One region of the Mesobacillus thioparans genome, then DNA from elsewhere that is predicted to be linked to it. Evidence: predicted binding sites of a transcription regulator. Region 1 holds the regulator's gene; the other holds the start of a gene.

The links. The regulator LexA, encoded in region 1, represses DNA repair genes until DNA is damaged. The targets are predictions, from matches to a motif close to CGAACATATGTTCG.
Region 2: uvrB (excinuclease ABC subunit UvrB) is a predicted target of LexA. The motif match lies at 3,839-3,852, and genes of this name have one in related genera.

The regions. Positions count from the first base shown of each region.
Region 1 covers NZ_CBCSFH010000001.1:72,739-80,597, reverse strand. The annotation lists gene ACNAZ4_RS00495 (ATP-dependent DNA helicase) at 102-2,024, shown strand; gene ACNAZ4_RS00490 (hypothetical protein) at 2,075-2,272, opposite strand; gene lexA (transcriptional repressor LexA) at 2,451-3,074, opposite strand; gene yneA (cell division suppressor protein YneA) at 3,228-3,542, shown strand; gene ACNAZ4_RS00475 (YneB family resolvase-like protein) at 3,568-4,215, shown strand; gene ACNAZ4_RS00470 (DUF896 domain-containing protein) at 4,291-4,524, shown strand; gene tkt (transketolase) at 4,851-6,860, shown strand; gene ACNAZ4_RS00460 (RNA polymerase sigma factor) at 7,077-7,631, shown strand; gene ACNAZ4_RS00455 (hypothetical protein) at 7,628-7,859, shown strand, end outside.
Region 2 covers NZ_CBCSFH010000006.1:259,707-267,565, reverse strand. The annotation lists partial or broken gene ACNAZ4_RS12680 (IS3 family transposase) at 1-49, shown strand, start outside; gene ACNAZ4_RS12675 (HAD family hydrolase) at 186-866, shown strand; gene ACNAZ4_RS12670 (GNAT family N-acetyltransferase) at 859-1,266, shown strand; gene ACNAZ4_RS12665 (helix-turn-helix transcriptional regulator) at 1,413-1,979, shown strand; gene ACNAZ4_RS12660 (EAL and HDOD domain-containing protein) at 2,099-3,340, shown strand; gene ACNAZ4_RS12655 (CsbA family protein) at 3,466-3,693, shown strand; gene uvrB (excinuclease ABC subunit UvrB) at 3,995-5,974, shown strand; gene uvrA (excinuclease ABC subunit UvrA) at 5,982-7,859, shown strand, end outside.

The sequences.
Region 1 (7,859 bases):
ATTAGAATTTTTACCAGAATGAATTCTTTCACGTACAGCACTTTTTTCTGTTATGATTAAAGCTGGCTTTTAGCCAGAATCAATTTTCAAGGAGAACCTGAATGACAAAAAACCTTCCATTTACCATCACTAAAAATGATACATTCTTTGATTTATTAGGAGATTACATTGGTGATGTTTTTTATGATATTTTGCCTGAAAAGGGCTATGAGTTGCGCGACGAACAGATTTATATGGCTTTCCAGGTGGAACAGGCCTTTAAGAACAAAGGAATTGTGTTTGCGGAAGCTGGTGTAGGTACAGGAAAGACCTTCGTATACCTGATTTACGCGATTCTCTATGCTCGTTATATGGGGAAGCCTGCGATTGTATCCTGCTCAGATGAAACGCTGATTGAACAGCTCGTAAAAGAGGGCGGAGATATCGAGAAACTCGAACAGGCATTAGGACTCAAGGTGGACGTCAGGCTTGCAAAAGCAAGGGAGCAATATGTATGTGTCAAGAAGCTTGATGAGCTTTCCAACACTTCTGACGACATGGAAGTTCTTGATGTCCATGACCAGCTGCCTGACTTTATTTTTGATGAAGGCATTTCAATGAATTCGTTCAGCCGTTATGGTGACCGGAAGGAATATCCATGGGTCACGAATGAAAAATGGTCCCAGATGGCCTGGGATCCGCTCCAGCAATGTTCGACGTGCAGCTGGCGCCATCGCTGTGGACAAACATTGAATCGTGATTACTATCGACATGCCGGAGACTTGATTATTTGCTCGCATGATTTTTACATGGAACATGTCTGGACAAAAGAATCACGCAAAAGAGAGGGCCAGATGCCATTGCTGCCAGAAGCAAGTACCGTCATATTCGATGAAGGCCATTTGCTTGAATTCGCAGCACAAAAAGGACTGACTTACAGATTTAATTCGCAAACTCTGACGACTGTGTTAACAGGTTATATGCACCAGGATGTCCGGGAGGAATCTCTTTATCTAATCGAGGATATTATAGAGCTGCATGATTCATGGTTCGACCTGCTGGTTGAGAACTCGACTGCTGTTGAGGGTTCGAATCGGAAAGAAGTTGCTAAGCATCCTGCGATCAGGAAAACAGCTGAAACTTTGGAAAAGAAGGTCAGCGAATTAATGGACCAGCTGGTATTTGACGCAGAAATGTTCCTGATTGATGAATACCACTTGAAAATCATGGAAGAATACCTCGAGTTTTTCGCGTATGGTCTATCGATTTTCCTGAAGAATGATGAAGGGATTTTCTGGCTTGAAGAGAATGAAGTCCAATCTTCACTCGTGATCATGCCTCGCCTGGTAGAGGACATCTTGAAAAAAGAAGTTTTTGCACAAAATATCCCTTTTGTGTTCTCATCAGCAACTCTATCCCAGGCAGGGGACTTCAACTATATAGCCAGGAGTCTTGGGATTGAAAAATATTCTTCTTTCACGGTAGCTTCACCATTTGATTATGAAGAGCAAATGGAAATTAGAGCACATATCAGGGATGACGAAAATCAAAAGTGGGAGCAGATAGGTACGGATTTGCGAACTTCCAATGGAAGTTCCCTGGTTTTGTTTTCTTCCATGCAGGAAATGGAAAGGTTCAGAATATGGTCCGATCAACAGGAATGGAATTTTGCCATCCTGTTTGAAGGCGACCGCGAAATCAGTGAAACCGTAAAAGACTTCCAGAATGTCACCAGCTCTGTACTTTGCTCATACAGTCTATGGGAAGGTCTTGATGTTCCAGGTGAATCTTTGAAACAGGTTATTATCGCTTCATTGCCATTCCCGCCTCATGACCCGGTCTTCCAGGCAAAACGGAAGCATGCGGCCAACCCTGCAGCAGAAGTTGACGTTCCATACATGCTGCTTCGATTAAGACAGGGTATAGGCCGGCTGATCAGAAGCAGCCAGGATCAAGGTGTCGTGCACTTGTGGATTACCGGCGCACAAAAAGCAGAATTCATGAAAGAAATAACAGGAGTGCTACCTGTAAAAGAAATCCATTAAGATAAAAAAATCCCGAAAGGTCTAAGCCTTTCGGGATTTTTTGAGAAAAATTAGTTTCTGCATCCGCATTTTCTATGATCGCGGCCGCGATCATTCTCATCTTGTGCACCAGCAACCAAATCATTGATGATGCATCGACGGACAGCACGGCAGAGGTCATCAAAATCAACAGTCGCCCTTACCTGGTTATTGTTGCGGTTAGGAAAGAAAACTCCTGCGACGTCGTTGTTATTCCGGTTGTTTCCCATTCGAGACTCAACTCCTTTCCAAAAAGAAATGTTTGCTTACACGATATCTTATTCGGAAAAGGGACAAGTTGTCCGGGCTTGTATCTATTTTTGATGGCGAATGTGCTCTTCTCATAGAATCATTTAAAGAATGAAAGTTTAATAGAACGAAAAAAAGCAAGCGGAGCCCGCTTGCTTTTTAGTGCATATGACGGTAGACACCGATGACTTTACCAAGAATCGATACATTACGAAGGATGATCGGTTCCATTGAGGAATTTTCCGGCTGGAGCCTGAAATAGTCCTTCTCCTTGAAGAAACGTTTGACAGTAGCTTCGTCATCCTCTGTCATTGCTACTACGATATCTCCATTATTGGCTGTCTTTTGCTGCTTGACGATTACGTAGTCCCCATCAAGGATCCCAGCTTCAATCATACTGTCACCCATGATTTCCAGCATGAAAACCTGCTCATCATGAGGAACCAGACGGTCTGGTAGAGGGAAGTATTCTTCTACATTCTCGATTGCCGTTATTGGCATACCGGCTGTAACTTTACCGACAACAGGCACGTTGATAACATTATATTTAGGGATACGGGTTTCATCTTCAATTTCCAGAATTTCAATTGCGCGCGGTTTTGTAGGGTCCCGTCGGATCAGCCCTTTGCTTTCGAGCCTTGCAAGGTGGCCGTGTACAGTAGAACTTGATGCCAGTCCAACTGCTTCACCGATTTCGCGTACGGATGGCGGATATCCTTTTTTCTTGACTTCACCTTTAATGAATTCAAATATATCTTGTTGCCGCTTTGATAACTTTGTCATTTTCACGCACCTCGTATATTTTCTTGTCCTAATTATACCATGTCTATCCCACAGATACAAACATAAGTTCGAATTTCAAGTTGACACGAAACAAATGTTCGTATTATAATAAAATCAAATAAGCGAACATATATTCGTTAAGGAGTGTCGGACATGAAAAAAATATGGGATAACTATTCTTACGCCTTGATCCTTCTTGCTGTCAGCGTGATTTTTTCACTCGTGGCAAAAGCACATTTAAATAACGAGGAAGCATACATAACTGTTACTATAGAAGAAGGACAATCACTGTGGGAGATCGCTGAGACATATGCCAGTGAACATCATTTGTCAAAAAATGAATTCGTGAGCTGGGTAGAAAAAGAAAATGGGATCGTAGGCGAACGGGTCTTTCCAGGAGATGAACTTGTCATCCCGGTAAGAGATGAATATGTGGAACCTACTCAGATTGCCGGAGCAGAAAGATAATTTGTACATAGAATAAGGTGACAGCATGAAAGCGATTATTTATTGCCGGGTAAGTACTACGAAGGAAACACAGGAAACATCGCTTGCCAGGCAGGAGGAAGAATTACTCCGTCTTGCAGAAGACTGTGGATTCGAAGTGATGAGTATCATTAAGGAACAAGCCAGTGGGTATGACCTTGAAAGGGACGGGATCCTCGAACTTCTGGAGTTGATCAAGGACAAGTCGGTCAATGCCGTATTGATTCAGGATGAGACCAGGCTTGGAAGAGGAAATGCAAAGGTTGCGATCCTTCACTGCATTCTCAAGGAGAACGTTAAGTTATACAGCATCTCCCACAGTGGGGAACTTCAACTATCTGAATCGGATTCCATGGTACTCCAGATTGTCAGCATGGTGGAAGAGTATCAGAGGAAGATCCATAACATAAAAATCAAACGCGGAATGAAACGTGCGGTCGACCATGGTTACAAGCCTCAGCGCAATCTCAAAAACCAGGGTGAACATTCCGGCAGGGATAGAAAAGACATGCCGATTGCGGAAATTGTCAGGCTGCGGAATAATGGACTTACTTTTGCTGAAATTGCCGCGACTCTTAAAGGATTCGGCTACAATGTTTCCAAGGCGACAGTCAATCGAAGATATCTTGAGTATATCGAGACAAATGAGGAATGAGGCTCCTTTCTTGTAAAACTCAAAAAAATTTAGTAAGATATCATTTGACGTACTTTTTTACAAAGGAGATTTACAATGCTATCAAGTGATAAAATTGCTAGAATCAATGAGCTGGCGAGGAAAGCAAAAACATCGAAGCTGACTGAAGAAGAAGCAAAGGAACAGACGAAGCTTCGCGCAGAATATCTCCAATCATTCCGTTCTTCTATGCTTAATACGCTCAAGGGAGTTACCATTGTCGATCCAGAGGGCAATGATGTAACACCTGAAAAATTAAAAGAAGAAAAAATGAAGAATAAACTTCATTAATATATTCAGATTGGAATACATGAGAGAATGTATTCCATTTTTATTTTGGCAGCATTGGAGAGAGCACAATTGAAATCGGATGTTTTATGCGATGGCTGAAGTGGAAAATCAGCAATGTTATAGATAATAATGTCCCTTAGCTTATAAGTCGCAAACTGTCTTCTGTCTTCTTCAGGACTGATCAATTACATAACTACAGCTAGTATGTGTCAAAATAAATAACAATACGGCCTTTTCTGTCTCCTTCAGGCATAATTTGTTGTATAATAATTTCTCTCGCTATAATATTAAGGATGTAGCCAGTACCTATAGAAAGGATGTATTTAATGTTTAAAGAAATTGATATGCTTTCAATTGATTCCATTCGTACGTTATCGATTGATGCGATTGAAAAAGCGAATTCAGGCCACCCAGGCATGCCGATGGGGGCTGCACCGATGGCTTACACATTATGGACGCGATACATGAACATCAACCCTAAGAATCCTGAATGGTTCAACCGAGACCGTTTTGTCTTGTCTGCCGGCCATGGTTCTATGCTGCTTTACAGCTTACTGCACCTGGCAGGTTATGATTTATCCATGGAAGATATTAAGCAATTCCGTCAGTGGGGAAGCAAGACACCAGGACACCCTGAGTTTGGACACACTGCCGGTGTAGATGCAACAACTGGACCGCTTGGCCAGGGAATTGCCATGGCAGTAGGTATGGCAATGGCTGAACGTCACCTTGCTTCTGCCTATAACAAAGATAACTATACTATCGTTGATCACTATACATATACCATTTGCGGTGATGGCGATCTAATGGAAGGTGTTTCAGCTGAAGCAGCTTCCCTTGCAGCTCACCTGAAATTGGGCAAGATGATTGTCCTTTACGATTCAAATGATATATCACTTGATGGCGACCTTAATAAGTCATTCTCCGAAAGCATTGAAGGACGTTTCAAGGCGTATGGATGGCAATATATCCGCGTTGAAGATGGCAACAACCTGGAAGAAATCGCAAGAGCGATCGAGGAAGCGAAAACTGATTCAGACCGTCCGACCATGATTGAAGTTAAGACCGTCATTGGATATGGATCACCGAACCTATCTGGTAAATCAGATGTTCACGGAGCTCCGCTTGGCGCAGATGAATTGAAGCTGACTAAGGAAGCTTACAAGTGGACTTTTGAAGAGGACTTCCATGTACCAAGTGAAGTTTATGATCACTTTAAACAGCAAATCGCTGAAAAAGGTGAACAAACAGAACAAGCATGGAATGAACAATTCACTCAATATAAGAGTGAGTATCCAGAACTAGGTGCCCAGCTTGAAAAAGCCATGAAGGGTGAGTTAGTAGAAGGATGGGATAAAGACATTCCTGTATACGAAGAAGGCAAGAGCCTTGCTAGCCGTGCATCTTCTGGTGAAGCACTTAACGGCATTGCGAAAAACCTTCCTTACTTGATCGGAGGATCTGCTGACCTTGCTGGATCAAACAAAACGATGATCAAGGGAACAGGTGACTTCTTCCCAGGTTCATTCGAAGGCCGCAACATCTGGTTCGGCGTACGTGAATTCGCAATGGGAGCAGCTATGAACGGTATGGCACTCCACGGCGGCTTGAAGGTGTTTGGCGGAACATTCTTCGTATTCTCTGATTACCTGAAGCCGGCAATCAGACTTGCTGCGTTAATGGGCTTGCCTGTAACCTATGTGTTCACACATGACAGCATCGCCGTAGGAGAAGATGGTCCAACCCACGAACCAGTTGAACAGCTTGCTGGACTACGCGCCATGCCAAACCTGTCTGTAATTCGTCCTGCAGATGGCAACGAAACAGCAGCAGCATGGAAGCTGGCAATTGAATCGACTAAGAATCCTACAGCTCTAGTGCTGACTCGCCAAAACTTGCCGACAATCAAGAATACGGACAAGAATGCATACGAAGGCGTATCAAAAGGTGCTTATGTCATTTCTCCAGCTGGAAAAGAAACTGCAGATGCACTTCTTCTTGCAGCAGGTTCAGAAGTTGGTCTGGCTGTAAAAGCACAAGAAGCTCTTGCTTCAGAAGGAATAGATGTTGCTGTTGTCAGCATGCCTGCATGGGATCGCTTCGAGCAGCAATCAAAGGAATACAAAGAAAGTGTCATTCCAAAGTCTGTCAAGAAGCGCCTTGGAATCGAAATGGGATCTTCATTAGGCTGGCACCGTTATGTTGGTGACGAGGGAGAAGTACTTGCGATCGATACTTTTGGTGCCTCTGCTCCAGGAGAAAAAATCATGGAAGAGTACGGATTCTCTGTCAACAATGTAGTTGCACGTGTTAAAGCATTGATTGAACAAAACTAAAATTATCGTGATAAAGAGCACGTAACCATTAATGGTTGCGTGCTCTTTTTGATTTGGAAATTATTAGTGAGGATTTATGTTAAAATCAATTTGGCTTAATATCGATCAATACGCTTGATCGCAAGAGCATAACTATTATAAAATTTTTCGTTTCTGTGCAACCAGAAAGGAATTGTTATCGCCTAAAGAATAGAAACAAACAAGGAGGTGCTGCTTTTGGAACAGTCAGAATTGATGCAGCGAATCAGGATTGGAGATGAATCTGCTTTCGCTGAGTTATTGAATCCCCTGATTGAAAAAGCATATAAAACAAGTTACAGTATTGTCCGGTCAAAGGAAGAAGCAGAAGAAGTCGTCCAAAATGCAATGCTAGAAGCATATCGAAATATTATAGCCGGAAAGGAAATCATGTATTTTACCACCTGGTTTTACAAACTAGTCTCCCATCGTTCGATCGATAACATAAGAAAGAATGCAAGACTGAAAGAAACGGTAATTGAAATGGAAACGCTAAAGGATCAACGTGGAGTTATGGAAACTGTTCTTGAAGATGAAATTCAACTCGAGATCAGTCAAGGCATCCAGTCACTCAAGAACGGTGATTATCGGAATGTATTGCTCCTTTACTACTATCAGGATTTCACCATTCAAGAAGTTTCTGAAATGCTAGGCATGAAAACTTCAACAGTCAAATCACATCTTCACAGGGCCAGGAAAGCACTCAAAAACAAGTTGATGGAAAATCAAATAATAGGGGTGAGCACTCAATGAAAAATGAGGACATGATGATCAAAAAGGAGCTAGAAGAAGATTTGAAGAAGATTGAGGTGCCATCTTCACTATACGATTTTGCCAAGAACATTAAAGTAGAGGCAGAACCAAAGAAGGCCGCTGACAAGATAAGAAGAAAAAGAATGTTCCCATTTGCTGCAGCCGCAGTAATAACATTAGGGGTAATAACCGGCTCAGCATTTCTCAATCCTTCTGTTGCAGAAATGG
Region 2 (7,859 bases), on a different contig from region 1:
AAGATTAAACGGCCTTAGCCCTTTAGAATACAGGGCTAAAGCCGCTTAGATTGTTTTTATTATTTCCACTGTCTACTTGACGGGGAGCAGTTCAATCTGGTCTGTTCTTTTTTTTTCAATAAAGAAATTGCTCCTGGCAACATTCATTTTGCGAAATTAGACAAAAAGCAAGAGGGGGAGTTTGATTGAGGAATATTGAGGCAGTCTTTTTTGATTTGGACGGGACTTTGCTGGACCGTGAAGCCTCTCTAGGGAAATTTATAGAAGCACAATACGGCCGGTTTCAAAGTGAATTGAGTGTGATAGGCAAGCAGGTTTATAAGGATCGATTCATTGAACTGGATGCCCGCGGATATGTGTGGAAGGACAAAGTATACAGCCAGCTTTTACAAGAATTCAGCATAGCGTCACTGACATGGGAAGAGTTGCTGGAAGACTATTTGATGAATTTCAAGCATTCGTGCACAGGGTTTAATCACCTGCATGAGGTACTTTGGGAACTTAAGCAAATGAACCTGAAGCTGGGCATCATTTCGAATGGCAAGGTTAATTTCCAAAAAGACAATATCAAGGCTTTGGGAATTGAGGAGTACTTTGAAACCATTCTCATCTCTGAAGCAGTGGGATTGAGGAAACCTGACTCACGGATTTTCCGGAAGGGGATTGAGACTGTTGGTGTATCAGCATCTGGCAGTATATTTGTAGGTGACCATCCAGAAAATGACGTGGCAGCGTCTAAATGTGCCGGGATGATTGGGATTTGGAAGCGTGATGACTATTGGCACAGCGCCGAAGCCGATTTTATCATTAGTGAATTGGAAGAGTTGTTAAAGATCATTGGAAAAGGAGCTGAAAATCATGACTGATTTTAAGGTTTCATATCATCCCCCAAGTCCTTCAGACTATATCAATCTTCGCCTTGAAGCAGGCTTGAGCGCAAAATCGGAGGAAGCTGCGCGTATAGGACTGGAGAATTCATTATTTGCTGTCACTATTTATGATCATACAACGTTAGTGGCGATGGGGAGGGTCGTTGGTGATGGCGGGGCGTTCTTTCAAGTAGTCGATATCGCCGTCAAGCCGGCCTATCAGGGTAAGGGGCTGGGAAAACGGGTGATGGAGGAGCTTAACGATTATCTTGAACAACATACATATGACGGTTCTTATGTCAGCTTGATTGCCGATGCACCGGCAAACAGGCTGTATGAAAAATTTGGTTTTAACTATACCTATCCTGATTCATTTGGAATGTATCGGAAATATTAATCTTCATTAATGGAAGAAATACCCTGTGTTATTAGATGTTGGGAAAGTTGAATTTTTACCTATATAGGTATTCTTCTTGGGTTATAAATGTGTTTTAATTAGCCAAGTGAAAAATAAAATAACAGTAATTTTAGATTGAAGGATGGTTGAAATCTAAGATGAAATACGCACCTGAAGATATACAGCTAATCAAAGAACAGCTTGGCAGCCACTCATTATCTACGATTGCCAGAAGACTTAATCGCAGTATGACAGCCCTTGAAGTGAAGATCACCAGATTGGGCCTTTCCCACACCAAATCCTACACAGGAATGATCACGGCAGGGGAACTCGCCAGAATCCTCAAGATTGACCGAAATTCCGTCATGCAATGGATCCTGAATCATGAGTTGGATTCGCAACAGCGGATTACCCGCAATAAGAAGAAATTTACCTTCATCAACATTGATGATTTTTGGGCGTGGGCTAAAAGCAACCGCCATAAAATTGACTTTTCCAAACTTGAGCTTGATGAACTCCCTCCTGAACCGGAGTGGGTGGCAGAAGAGCGTAAAATCGCAAAGCAAGTCACGAATTATAAAGCATGGACGAAGCAAGAAGAAAAACTGGTCCTTGAATGGCACTGCTGCGGGAAAACGCTGGCAGAAATTGCAAATATGCTCGGCAGGACAAGAGAGTCGATCCGTAAAAAAATCAAACGCCTTACTGAATAGCCCGGGAATTATTCATTTTCTCTCTTGTAAAACCTGTAAATTAATAGTATATTTTTCCTACAATAATATTGTTTAATATTTACAGAACTGTCTTTCTTAGTCCCCGGGAGGAACCTTTTATGGATATTTATGTTGCCAGGCAGCCTATATTTGATTTGAATGAGAAGACTGTTGCGTATGAATTGCTTTACAGGAGCAGCGCAGTCAATACTTATCAGCATACAGATGGGGACCAGGCTACAACGGACGTTATTGTGAATAGCTTCTTGAATATCGGTGTCAAAGATTTATCGAATGGCAAACCTTGCTTCATTAATTTTACTGATAAACTATTAAAACTTGGTGTTCCTTCTTATTTCAATCCATTGTCCATTGTGGTGGAAATTCTTGAAACCGTAGAATTGAATGATGAAATCCTGAAAATTTGCCAGGAATTGAAATCACATGGGTACACGATTGCGCTGGATGATTTTTTTGTTTCCCAGTGGAACGAACTGATGGTTCAATTATTGGACTTTATTGATATTATCAAAATAGATTTCAGGACGACCAGCCGAACGGACAGGCAGGAAATGATCCGCTTTTTAAAGGGAAGGGACATCCAGTTTCTTGCCGAAAAGGTCGAAACAATCGAAGAATATCTTGAAGCAAAGGAAGATGGGTTTGTATTATTCCAGGGCTTTTACTTTAGCAAGCCGGTTATCCTGAACAGTTATGATATCCCATCCTACTATCATTCTTATTTTCAGATCCTGAAAGAAACTGAGAGCCCAGAACCAGACCTGGAAAAAATAAAAGATATCATTGAAAAGGATATTTCGCTCTCATACAAACTGTTGCGGCTGATCAATAATCCAGTTTTCCGGCCGCGGAACGAGGTTTCCTCAATCAAACAGGCCATTATCCTTTTGGGGCTTAATGAAATAAAAAAATGGATCTATGTACTTGCCATCAGGGGAGCAGACACAGGTACCGGCAATTCAAAGGAAAGGGAAATCATCGAATTGTCCCTGAAACGCGGAAAGCTGGGGGAACTGATTGGCAGGAAGATAGGCAGAGAAGTGTTGGCCTCCAAATATTTTCTTCTCGGTATATTTTCCCTGATGGATTCCCTGCTGCACCACCCAATGGAGGAGTTGCTTGAAGACCTGCCGCTGAGCAATGAGCTGAAGGATGCTTTATCAGGGGAAAAGAATGATGAATACGTCATGCTTCAATTTTTAATTGATATTGAGCATGCCTTCCTTGAAAATCTTGATCTTGCTTTCAACCCGACCATGATGGACAAGGAAGAGCTCTTCAGGCTTTATGGAGAAGCGAGTGACTGGGCAGCCAAGGTTTTGACTGAAGTGAATCCATAATCTTTAAAGCATGCTGCTGCATGCTTTTTCTTTTGTAAAGTAAATTCTTGTAACCTGCCGCTAAAAAAGCTATATTTTTTACATAGATAAAGTTCGAAATTCTCTCTGAATGAGGTGTTTTTCCATTGGTGCTGAAATATTTGTCCGCACTGCTCCTGCCTGGTTTAATGGTCGTGTTCTTTACCCGGGTTGCCTATAACCATGTTCTTGCGCTTGTGTTGACGGTCGCGTTGATTGCGGCTTCTGTTTATAAAGGGTATACAGATTCCTTCCTGCTGATCGTCGTCGATGCGTTCTCATTGACGTTCGGCTTCTTTCTGGCCAATCAGATGAGGAGTCGGAACAAGAAATAGCAGAAAAATGTGAAAAGCAAGCCTGTCGAATCCTGTTCGGCAGGTTTTTCTTATTGTAACAGCACCAAGCAATGTTAAATCAAACGTTTGATTAACAATCATTCGACATTGCTCAACAGTGTCTATTAAAAGAAGAATAACAATTCGAATGTTTGTTCGCTTTTTGTTGGTTTGTTTTACCTGCTTTGTGGTAGAATGAGGATATGACTTTTTTGACAACCATGTAAGGCTTATATATATGAAGGTTCTTATTTCGTAAGGAAATGAACCTGACAGAAATTAAATTACAGGAGGCTTTTCTGTGAAGGACCAATTTGAATTAGTCTCGAAATATTCCCCGCAGGGAGACCAGCCTGCGGCAATAACAGAGCTGGTGAAAGGCATTCGCGATAACAAGAAGCATCAGACGCTACTTGGTGCGACAGGAACAGGGAAGACGTTCACGATTTCAAATGTCATTAAGGAAGTGAACAAGCCGACGCTTGTCATTGCCCACAACAAGACATTGGCTGGGCAGCTCTACAGCGAGTTCAAGGAATTTTTCCCGGACAATGCGGTGGAGTATTTCGTCAGTTACTATGATTACTACCAGCCGGAGGCCTATGTGCCTCAGACGGATACTTTCATTGAAAAAGATGCAAGCATCAATGATGAGATCGACAAGCTGCGCCACTCGGCTACTTCTTCGTTATTCGAGCGCAAGGATGTCATCATCATTGCGAGTGTATCCTGCATCTATGGTCTCGGTAATCCGGATGAATACCGTGACATGGTCGTGTCTTTAAGGACCGGCATGGAAATTGAAAGGAACAAGCTGCTCCACAAGCTGGTTGATATCCAGTATGAACGGAATGACATTGACTTCAAGCGCGGGACTTTCCGTGTCCGCGGCGATGTTGTCGAGATTTTTCCGGCTTCGCGTGATGAGCATTGCATGAGGATCGAGTTTTTCGGCGATGAGATCGACCGGATCCGTGAGGTCGATGCGCTGACCGGCGAGATTATCGGGGAACGTGACCATGTTGCGATTTTCCCGGCATCCCACTTCGTAACCCGTGAAGAAAAGATGAAGATCGCGATCGAGAATATTGAAAAAGAATTGGAAGAGCGACTAGAAGTGCTTCGTGCCGATGAGAAATTGCTTGAGGCACAAAGGCTTGAACAGCGTACAAGGTATGACCTTGAGATGATGCGCGAGATGGGCTTCTGTTCCGGCATCGAAAACTATTCGCGTCACCTGACGCTGAGGCCAGCTGGTGCGACTCCGTATACTTTGCTCGATTACTTCCCTGATGACTTTTTGATTGTTGTCGATGAGTCGCATGTTACATTGCCGCAAATACGGGGAATGTTTAATGGTGACCAGGCGCGAAAGCAGGTGCTGGTTGATCATGGTTTCCGTCTGCCATCTGCGATGGACAACCGTCCGCTGACTTTTGCGGAATTTGAGACACATGTCAAACAGGCTGTGTTTGTATCGGCAACTCCAGGCCCGTACGAACTTGAGCATACGCCGGAGATGGTCCAGCAAATCATCCGACCGACTGGATTGCTTGATCCGACCATCGAGGTAAGGCCGATTGAAGGCCAGATCGATGACCTGATCGGTGAAATCCAGGAGCGGACAAAACGAAATGAGCGCGTACTGGTGACAACTTTGACGAAGAAAATGTCCGAGGATCTGACCGATTACCTAAAAGAAATTGGCATCAAGGTCCAGTACCTGCACTCAGAGGTCAAGACGCTTGAACGGATTGAAATCATCCGCGAACTGCGGCTTGGTAAATATGATGTCCTGATCGGAATCAACCTTTTGCGGGAAGGATTGGATATCCCAGAGGTTTCACTTGTGACGATTCTCGATGCCGATAAGGAAGGCTTCCTCCGTTCAGAAAGATCGTTGATCCAGACGATTGGACGTGCGGCGAGGAATTCAAATGGCCATGTCATCATGTATGCAGACAAAATGACCGATTCAATGACAAAAGCGATCAGTGAAACGGAGCGCCGCCGAGAAATCCAGGAAGAATATAATAAAAAGCATGGCATCACACCGCAAACGATTCAGAAGAGTATCCGCGACGTGATCCGTGCGACGATTGCTGCCGAGGATCAGGAAGATTACAGCCCGGCAGAAGGCCTGAAGAAATTGACGAAGAAAGATCGCGAACAAGTGATTATAAATATGGAAGAGGAAATGAAGGAAGCAGCGAAGGCACTCAACTTCGAACGGGCAGCCGAGCTGCGTGACCTCATTCTTGAGTTAAAAGCGGAAGGATGACGATAACATGGCTATGGATAAACTGATTGTCAAAGGCGCCAGGGCCCATAATTTGAAAAATATAGATGTCACCATTCCGAGAGACAAGCTTGTTGTGCTGACAGGACTTTCCGGTTCAGGAAAGTCCTCGCTGGCGTTCGATACGATTTACGCTGAAGGACAGCGCCGTTATGTTGAATCATTATCTGCATACGCGCGCCAGTTCCTCGGCCAAATGGACAAGCCGGATGTCGATTCAATCGAAGGGTTGTCCCCGGCGATTTCTATCGACCAGAAAACAACAAGCCGGAACCCGCGTTCCACTGTGGGAACGGTGACGGAGATTTATGATTACTTACGACTGTTATTCGCAAGGGTGGGAAGACCAACCTGCCCGGTGCACAATATAGAGATCACCTCGCAGACGATTGAACAGATGGTCGACCGCGTACTGGAATATCCGGAGAGAACGAAGCTGCAAATCATGGCTCCGCTCGTGTCCGGCCGTAAGGGCACTCATGCCAAAGTCCTCGAGGATGTGAAAAAGCAGGGCTATGTCCGTGTCCGTGTTGATGGGGAAATGCTCGACCTGGGTGACGAAATCGAGCTGGAAAAGAACAAGAAGCATTCGATTGAAGTTGTCATCGACCGGATTGTCATCAAGGAAGGGATTGCAGCCCGTTTGGCGGATTCCCTTGAATCGGCGCTCAAGCTTGGTGAGGGGAATGTCCTGATTGACGTGATGGGCGAGGAAGAATTGATGTTCAGCGAGAACCATGCCTGCCCGATTTGCGGCTTTTCCATCGGCGAGCTTGAGCCCCGGATGTTCTCATTCAATAGTCCGTTCGGTGCCTGCCCGGAATGTGACGGACTCGGCGCAAAGCTTGAGGTGGATGTCGACCTTGTCATCCCGAATAAGGAGCTTTCATTAAAACAGCACGCTATCGCCCCATGGGAACCGACGAGCTCTCAATACTATCCGCAGCTGCTTGAGGCAGTCTGCAATCACTATGGAATTGATATGTCCGTACCGGTGAAAGATCTGCCTGACAACGAGATGGAAAAGATTCTGTATGGTTCCGAGAAGGACCGAATTTATTTCCGTTACGAAAATGACTGGGGACAGGTCCGGGAAAATTATATTGTGTTCGAGGGCGTATTGAAGAATGTGGAACGCCGTTATAAGGAAACCGGCTCTGATTATATCCGCGAACAGATGGAGAAATATATGGGCGAGCACGCCTGCCCGACATGCAAAGGCTACAGGCTGAAGCGTGAAACCCTTGCTGTACTAGTTGACGGCCGCCATATCGGTGAAGTGACGGCGTTGTCGGTTGAGGAAGCACACCAATTTTTCGAGGGACTTGAACTTTCTGAAAAAGAAATGAAGATTGCGAACATGATTTTCCGTGAAATCACGGAGCGCCTCGGCTTCCTGATAAATGTCGGGTTGGATTATCTGACGCTGAGCCGTGCTGCCGGAACACTATCCGGTGGGGAAGCCCAGCGGATCCGGCTGGCAACCCAGATTGGCTCGCGCCTTACCGGAGTACTATACATTCTGGATGAACCTTCGATCGGTTTGCACCAGCGAGACAATGACAGGCTGATCGATACGCTGAAAAATATGCGTGACATCGGCAATACCTTGATCGTCGTCGAGCATGATGAAGATACGATGCTTGCGGCCGACCACTTGATCGATATTGGCCCTGGCGCAGGTGTCCATGGTGGAGAAATCATCTCCCAAGGCACGCCGGCAGAGGTCATGGAGGATCCAAACTCGCTGACAGGCCAGTATCTGTCAGGCAAAAAATTTATTCCGCTGCCTATCGAGCGCCGCAAACCAGACGGCCGCTATATCGAAATCAAGGGCGCGAAGGAAAACAACCTGAAAAATGTTAAT